DNA from 2 places in the Herbaspirillum sp. C7C2 genome. Region 1 is predicted to be linked to the other one. Evidence: predicted binding sites of a transcription regulator. Region 1 holds the regulator's gene; the other holds the start of a gene.
What was found. The regulator FliA, encoded in region 1, starts transcription of late flagellar genes. The targets are predictions, from matches to a motif close to CTAAAGTTTNNNNNNNNNNNGCCGNTA.

Region 1 (3,404 bases):
CAAGCTGTACCTGGCAGACCGTGCTTTCAAGCAGAAACGCGAGACCGCCCCTTTTGAATTCCAGGAAGGCGAACTGCCCGGCGTGATCGGCCCCACCGCGATGTCCATGAACGACAAAGGTTTGCGCGAGGTGAGCTTTGGCTAGTTACGATATCGACCAGGCGGCCGGACTGCGCCGGATGCTGGAGCGTCCGGTCCCCCGACTGTTCACTTTCTTCTCGGTGCTGGGTGAAGAAGAGAAGAGCGCCATGCTTATCAATATTGCCGCCTCCCTGTCGCAGGCCAAGCATAACGTGCTGGTTGTCGATGGCGACGTGGCCAGTACCGGCCTGCTGACCCGCATCGGCCTGCGCCACGACGTCGCCACCTTGCAGGAAGTGGCGCGTGCCGAACGCCCCTTGCGCGAGGCCACCCGCATGCTGCCCGAAGGTTTTGCCATGGCCCGCATCGCCCGCCGTACCGTGCCGGCGGCCAGCGATCCCCAGGCCGGCCGTCTGGCCGAGATTTTCGACAGCCTCATTGAGCAGGCCGAGATCACCCTCGTCAATGGCGTGCTGGCCAGCGATCAGTCCTTGCCGGTGCCGACCATGGAAATGGGCGAGATCGTGATCCAGGTCTCGACCACGGCCACCTCGATCAAGGCCGCCTATGTGCTCCTGAAGAGCCTGAGCGACCGTATCGGACGCCGTCCCTTCAGCCTGATCGTCAATGACGCCACCGAGGCCGAGGCGCGCACCGTCTACGCCAACATGGCCCAGGCCGCCAGCCGCTATCTGGCAGCGCAGTTGAATTTCCTCGGCGCCATCCCGGCCGACGACCATATCCGCCGCGCTACCGGCCAGGGGCGGGCGGTGATGGATGTGTTTCCCTTTGCCGGTGCGGCGCTGGCTTTCCAGCGCCTGTCCAAGCAATTCACGGCGGCCGATACGGCCCGCAGCACTTACGGAATGGCAACCGATGGTGCAAGCCTGGGAGTGTGACGTGCATGTATAACGTCAAGGGAAAAAAGGGCAAGAACGATGTGCTGGAGCAGCATGCGCCGCTGGTCAAGAAACTGGCGCATCAGCTCAAGGCCAAATTGCCCCCTAGCGTAGAGGTGGACGACCTGATCCAGGCCGGCATGATGGGCTTGCTCGACGCCGTCAACCGCTACGAAGAGACCCATGGCGCGCAGTTCGAGACCTATGCCGTACAACGCATTCGTGGCGCCATGCTCGACGAACTGCGCAGCAGCGACTGGCTGCCGCGCAGCATCCGTCAGAACGCCCGCAAGGTGGACGAAGCCATGCAGGCCTTGCTGCAGCAGCTCGGTCGCCAGCCGCAGGAAACCGAAGTGGCGCAGCACCTCAAGATCAGCCTCACCGAGTATCAGTCGCTGCTCAGCGAATGCGGTGGGCACCAGCTGATCTACTACGAGGATTTCCACGACGACGATGGTGGCCATGAACATTTCCTGGACCGCTACCAGACCGCCGAGTCCGACGACGACCCGTTGCAGAACCTGATCAATGGCGGCTTCCGCGAAGCCGTGGTGGACTCCATCAAGGCCCTGCCCGAGCGCGAGCAGATCCTGATGGCCCTCTACTACGAGCAGGAAATGAACCTCAAGGAGATCGGCGCCGTCATGGGCGTGTCCGAATCTCGCGTGTGCCAGCTGCACAGCCAGGCGATCTCACGCATGCGTTCCTATCTGCGGGAGCATTCGTGGAGTGGGGTGGCCTGAGAAGTGATTTGCGTCCGGGAGGACGCGCTCCGGCATGCTCTGACGGCTCCTTCGGGAGCCGTTTTTAATTCCATCGAGCTCTTGCGTGCCGCCTTGGGTCTGACCCAGCTTGCGCTGAGCAGGTAAAGCTTGAGGCACCTGCACGGCACAAAAAAAGACCCCGAGGCATGGCACTCGGGGTCTTTGAATCTGCGGCGATTGCGCTCGTGGCGCTCGGCTTGGAGGGTGGTCAGACCACGCCAAGCCTGCGGCCGGAAGATTTGATGCTGTTCTGTCCATCCGGTCCATAGAAGTTACCGGTGCCGGTCTTGCCCTGCAGGATGGTGAGTGCGCTCTGGTTGATCGAAAGCTTCTTGCCGATCAGCAAACCATTGACGCGGTTGAGCTCCTTGGCATCCTGGGCCAGTTCGAACAGGCCGGCCCAGACGTCCTTGTCGGCGTCGCTGCCATGTTCGTTCATCCACTGCTGCATGCCGGCCTCGTCTTCGCTGTAACCCAGGCTGCCCAGCAGGCTGTGGCGGTTACCGGCCAGCGTGGCCATGTCGGAAACGATGGTGGCTTTTTCGGAAATGATGTCGGTCAGGCCTTCGGCGGTGGCTTCAGCCAGCAAGGCCTGTTCCTGATTCAGTTTTTCGACCAGGCGGGACAGGGCAGCGTGTTCCAGAGGCAGGTTGCTGGCCGGATTCATGCGGGTCATCCTGTGCGAAGGCAGTGACGATCAGGCCGGACGGGCGCTGATCAGGGTCTTGACGGTGTCGATCAGGCCATTGGCCACTTTTTCCGGATCGATCTGGAAGGTGCCGTTGGCGATGGCAGCCTTGATTTCGGCCACTTTCTTGGCATCGAAACTGCTGCTGTTGCTGTTGACCTTGGTTTCCAGCGACTGATAGGTGCTGGACAGGCGCACGCTATCGGAAGTGGCTGCAGTGGCCGCGGCACCATTGCTGGCAGCAGCGCCGGCGGGGGCGTTGTTGCGAGGCTGGGCCTGGGTCTGCTCGCTGTTGAGGGCAGCGGATTTGAGGGCGTCGTTAACGTTCACGGCAGTATTCCTTGTAGGGTGGGGGCGCATCGCACCCGCCTGTCGTATGGATTATCGACCAGTTCTGCGCAAACTTTAACATCCAGGGCGCCAAAATGACGAAATGGGAGAAATTTTCTTCACATTTCCGACGCCCGGCTGCAGATCCCGGCTAGACAGTCCTTTCTTCAGGATTGCCCTCTATCAATAGTTGATTTCCAGAATGCCGCCCGCCTTGGCGATGCCGCTGACCACTTGCCCGGCGGCGGTCCGTGCCTGCGCCATCTGGCCTTCATTGGCGTTGGTCATGGCGCGCGCTTCCGTGGAAATCTGGAAGCCCGGGCCGATCGAGACGACCCGTACCGACTGTCCTTGTTGTACCACCCGCTGGTTGCGGATGGCGTCCATGCGCAGCGGGGTTCCTGCGCGCAAGGACATGTTGGCGACCCGGCCCACCACCTGGGCTTCTTCGGTGATCACCCCACTGGGCAGGCTGGACATGTCACCGCGGATGCGGGTGATGTCGCTGGCGCTGATGGTCTGGCCCTGCGCCAGCGGCACGGCGGCCACCAGGTAGTCGGAAATGACCTGGACATTGGCGCGCAGATAAATCGTCCAGGGGGAGGGTGCCACGCACTTGACGCCCACCGTGGTGCGGCCCCA
Region 2 (3,404 bases), on a different contig from region 1:
CCAGCGCCAGCGTGCCGTCCTTCTGGAAGGAGATGCCGACCTGCGACAGGTTCATCCCCCCGCCTTCCCCCAGCGCCCCCAGCATGGTGCTGCGGATCTGCGCCATCATGTTCAGCACCGACGATTCCGAGGCCAGCGGCGAGCCGGTATTGGCCTCGCCCTTGGTGGTGGACGGGGTTTGCTTGGTCAGGTTGGTCACCGCCTTGGCCAGCGTGTTGTAGGCGTTGACGAAGGTATTGGCGGCGGTGGTCAGGCCGCTGGTGTCATTGGAAATGGCCAGTGTGAAATTGTCGGTGGCATTGGTAACCTTGCTCAGGTTCAGCGTCACCCCCGAGATCACGTTGGTGACCTTGTTGCTGGTGCTGGTCACGACCACGCCGTCGATGGTCATCCGCGCATCCTGCGCCTTGGCCAGCTGGCCCATGCTGCTGCCGGTGAGGCCGGCGTAATCATTGCTGCCGGTCAGCTTGACCGCGTCGCTGCCGGTCGGGGTGAGCACCAGCTGCTCCTTGCCGCCGCTGGTGGTGATGCTGGCTGTCACGCCGGTGTTGGCGTCGTTGATGGCCTTCATCACGTCATTGAGACGGATGTCGCCACTGGCGTCCAGATCGGTCGGGGTGATGTTGAAAGACTTGTTGCCCACCTGCAGTGCCAGCGCGCCAGTGGTGAAGGTCTGGCCAGCCGTCACGCCCGGGGTGGTGACGGTGCCGCTGGGATCGAAGGCGAACGGCGCAAACGAGCCGGTACCGCTGACCCGCAGGGTGTTGGCCGCGCCGCTATCCTTGGCGGTCAGCACCAGGTGGTCATTGGTGCCATCGCTGACGATGGAGGCGCTCACGCCCGCTTCGCTGGCGTTGATGGCATCACGCACACCGGCCAGGGTATTGGTCTTGGGCTGGATCAGCACGGTCGAGCCGTTGCCGGTCTTGATGGCCAGCACGCCATTGTCGAAGGTGCTGCCCGGGGCGATGCCGGCCGAGCTGACCTTGACCGCTTGCGCCAGCTGGTTCACCGCCAGGCTGTACGAGCCCGACGCCGCCTTGGCCGCGTCGCGCGGCGCCTGCACCTGGGTCACGCTGCCCGGCGTGCTGGAGGCCGGATCGTAGCTCAGCCCCGAGAGGGTGTTGTTGGCGGTGATCTTGATGGTATTGGCGGTGCCGCCGGTATTGGATTCCAGCACCAGGTGGTCGCCGCTGCCGTCGGTGGTGATCGACGCCGTAACCCCGGCCTTGGAGGCATTGATCGCATCGCGCACGCCGGCCAGCGTGGCATTGGCCTTGAGCGTGATGAAGGTGGGCTGGTTGCTGCCCACCTTGATGGCGACCGAATCGCCGGCATTGAAGGTGGTGCCGGTGGCATAGCCGCCCGACTTCAGCTTCTGCGCCAGTACCTTGGTCGATTCATCGGTGTTGGTCTCGGCCGTGAGCGGATCGGTGGTGAGGCCCGTGCCGGTACCGGCGTTGGTCAGGGTGGTCTTCTGGGCGCTGAAGGTGGCCGAGGTCATCCCCTTGAGGGCGCTCTGATAGGTCGACAGCGCGTTCTTCAGCGTCCCGTAGGCCGAAATGAGCGTGTTGAAGCCGGTTTCCTTGTTTTTCAGCGGCGTGAGCCGCGACTTGCTTTCAACCGAAATGAGCTGGTTGACCAAGGTCGCCACATCGAGCGGACCGGCCGACGTGGAGATGGACCCGGTGGAAGTTGCCATGTTGACCCCTGAACAATATCGAATTCTTCTTGTAATCTGGAAACACTGACAAATCGTCAGCGTTCGCCACATTAACGGCAGCTCTTTACAAAAGTAAAGGTCAGTTTGCTGACCAAAACTGGAATTTGTTCGGGATTTTTGTGGAGATTTGATGGAGATGCGGCCCGCGCAGCTAAACAGGGCGGGCAGCGGACGGGGGAGGGCGGCGGGAAGACAGAAGGAAGGCTGCAGAGGGCGGCAAGGAGCGGAAAGGAGCGGAAAGGAGCGGCACGGAGCCTCCGGCCCATGCCCCATCCCCCCCTGGCTTCAGTCCGGATCAGGTCTGGATGAACTTTTCCAGCGGGTAGTGATGCTTGATGAAGGGTGACTTGATGACGATGTAGCTGAAATACTTTTCAATGCGCAGGTTCTGCTCCAGCAGCGACTCGATCACGCTCTGGTAATGCACCACGCTGCGGGTCATGAACTTGAGCAGGTAGTCGTAACCCCCGCTGACCAGGTGGCATTCGATGATCTCGTCGACATTGCGGATATAGGACTCGAACTTGGCGAAGTCTTCGCGGCGGTGGTCCGACAGCGTCACCTCGGTGAACACGATCTGCACGTCGGCCAGTTTTTCCAGGCGGATGTAGGCGCCGTAGCCGCTGATGTAGCCGGCTTTTTCCAGGCGCTTGACGCGGATCAGGCAGGGGCTGGGGGACAGGCCGACGGCGTCGGCCAGGATCACATTGGTAATGCGGCTATTTTCCTGCAGGTGACACAAAATCCTCAGATCGATCCGGTCCAGTTTCAACGCGCCGTTAGTCATCATGTTGCCTCGGGTTATTCGACTCAACCGGCCTGCTGTCCCTGGGCGGGGAAGGCAGGCCGGATGTCAGGGCATTTTAACTCCTCCGGTCCCTGTTTTTGGCATGTGACCGGGAGCTTTACTCGCATTGGGCGGCTTATTTGAGCGCCTGGCGCACCTCGGGCTGGGCCAGCACTTCATCGAGGATGGCCTTCAGCCGCTGGAACATCAGTTCGAAATCGGCCGGTGTATAGCACAGCGCCGGCGCAAAGCCGAGGATGTTGTCGCCGAAGGCGCGGAACACCAGGCCCTGCTGGTAGGCCACCTTGAAGATGCGTTCATGCAGCTTCAGTTCGGGCGCGAAGCGCGCCTTGGTGTGCTTGTCGGCCACCAGCTCCAGAGCACCCAGCAGCCCCCGGCTGCGGGCATCCCCCACCAGCGGATGATCCAGCAGGGCGCGCAGGCCTGCTGTGAAATGGGGTTCGACCCGACGACCGTTTTCCAGCAGGCCACCTTCCTCGTACAGGCGCAGCACCTCCAGCGCCACCGCCGCACTGACCGGATGGGCCGAATAGGTCTGGCCGTGGCCGACCACGGTGCTCATGGGCGCGCCATCGGCAATGCCCTGGTAGACCCGGTCCGACATCATCACCGCGCCCATCGGCGCGTAGCCCGCGGTCAGGCCCTTGGCCATGGTCATCAGGTCCGGCTGCACGTCTTCGTCCAGGCAGGCAAACATGGGGCCGGTGCGGCCGAAGCCGGTGATCACCTCGTCCACCACGAACAGGATGCCCAGCTCGTTGCAAGCCAGCTGCATGGCCTTCAACCAGCCCTTGGGCGGCACCACCACACCGCCCGAACCCTGGATCGGTTCGCAGAAGAAGGCCGCCACCTGGTCCGCGCCCAGTTCGGCCA

Region 2: a site for FliA is predicted at 1,775-1,801, ahead of fliD (flagellar filament capping protein FliD). Genes of this name have one in related genera too.

What each region holds. Positions count from the first base shown of each region.
Region 1 is NZ_JABXGI010000008.1:91,943-95,346, reverse strand. Features, by position in the region: gene flhF (flagellar biosynthesis protein FlhF) at 1-145, shown strand, start outside; gene HWE04_RS13205 (MinD/ParA family ATP-binding protein) at 180-980, shown strand; gene HWE04_RS13200 (RNA polymerase sigma factor FliA) at 986-1,723, shown strand; gene HWE04_RS13195 (flagella synthesis protein FlgN) at 1,953-2,411, opposite strand; gene flgM (flagellar biosynthesis anti-sigma factor FlgM) at 2,442-2,762, opposite strand; gene flgA (flagellar basal body P-ring formation chaperone FlgA) at 2,946-3,404, opposite strand, start outside.
Region 2 is NZ_JABXGI010000001.1:723,412-726,815, forward strand. Features, by position in the region: gene fliD (flagellar filament capping protein FliD) at 1-1,702, opposite strand, end outside; gene HWE04_RS03305 (Lrp/AsnC family transcriptional regulator) at 2,019-2,513, opposite strand; gene HWE04_RS03310 (aspartate aminotransferase family protein) at 2,647-3,404, opposite strand, start outside.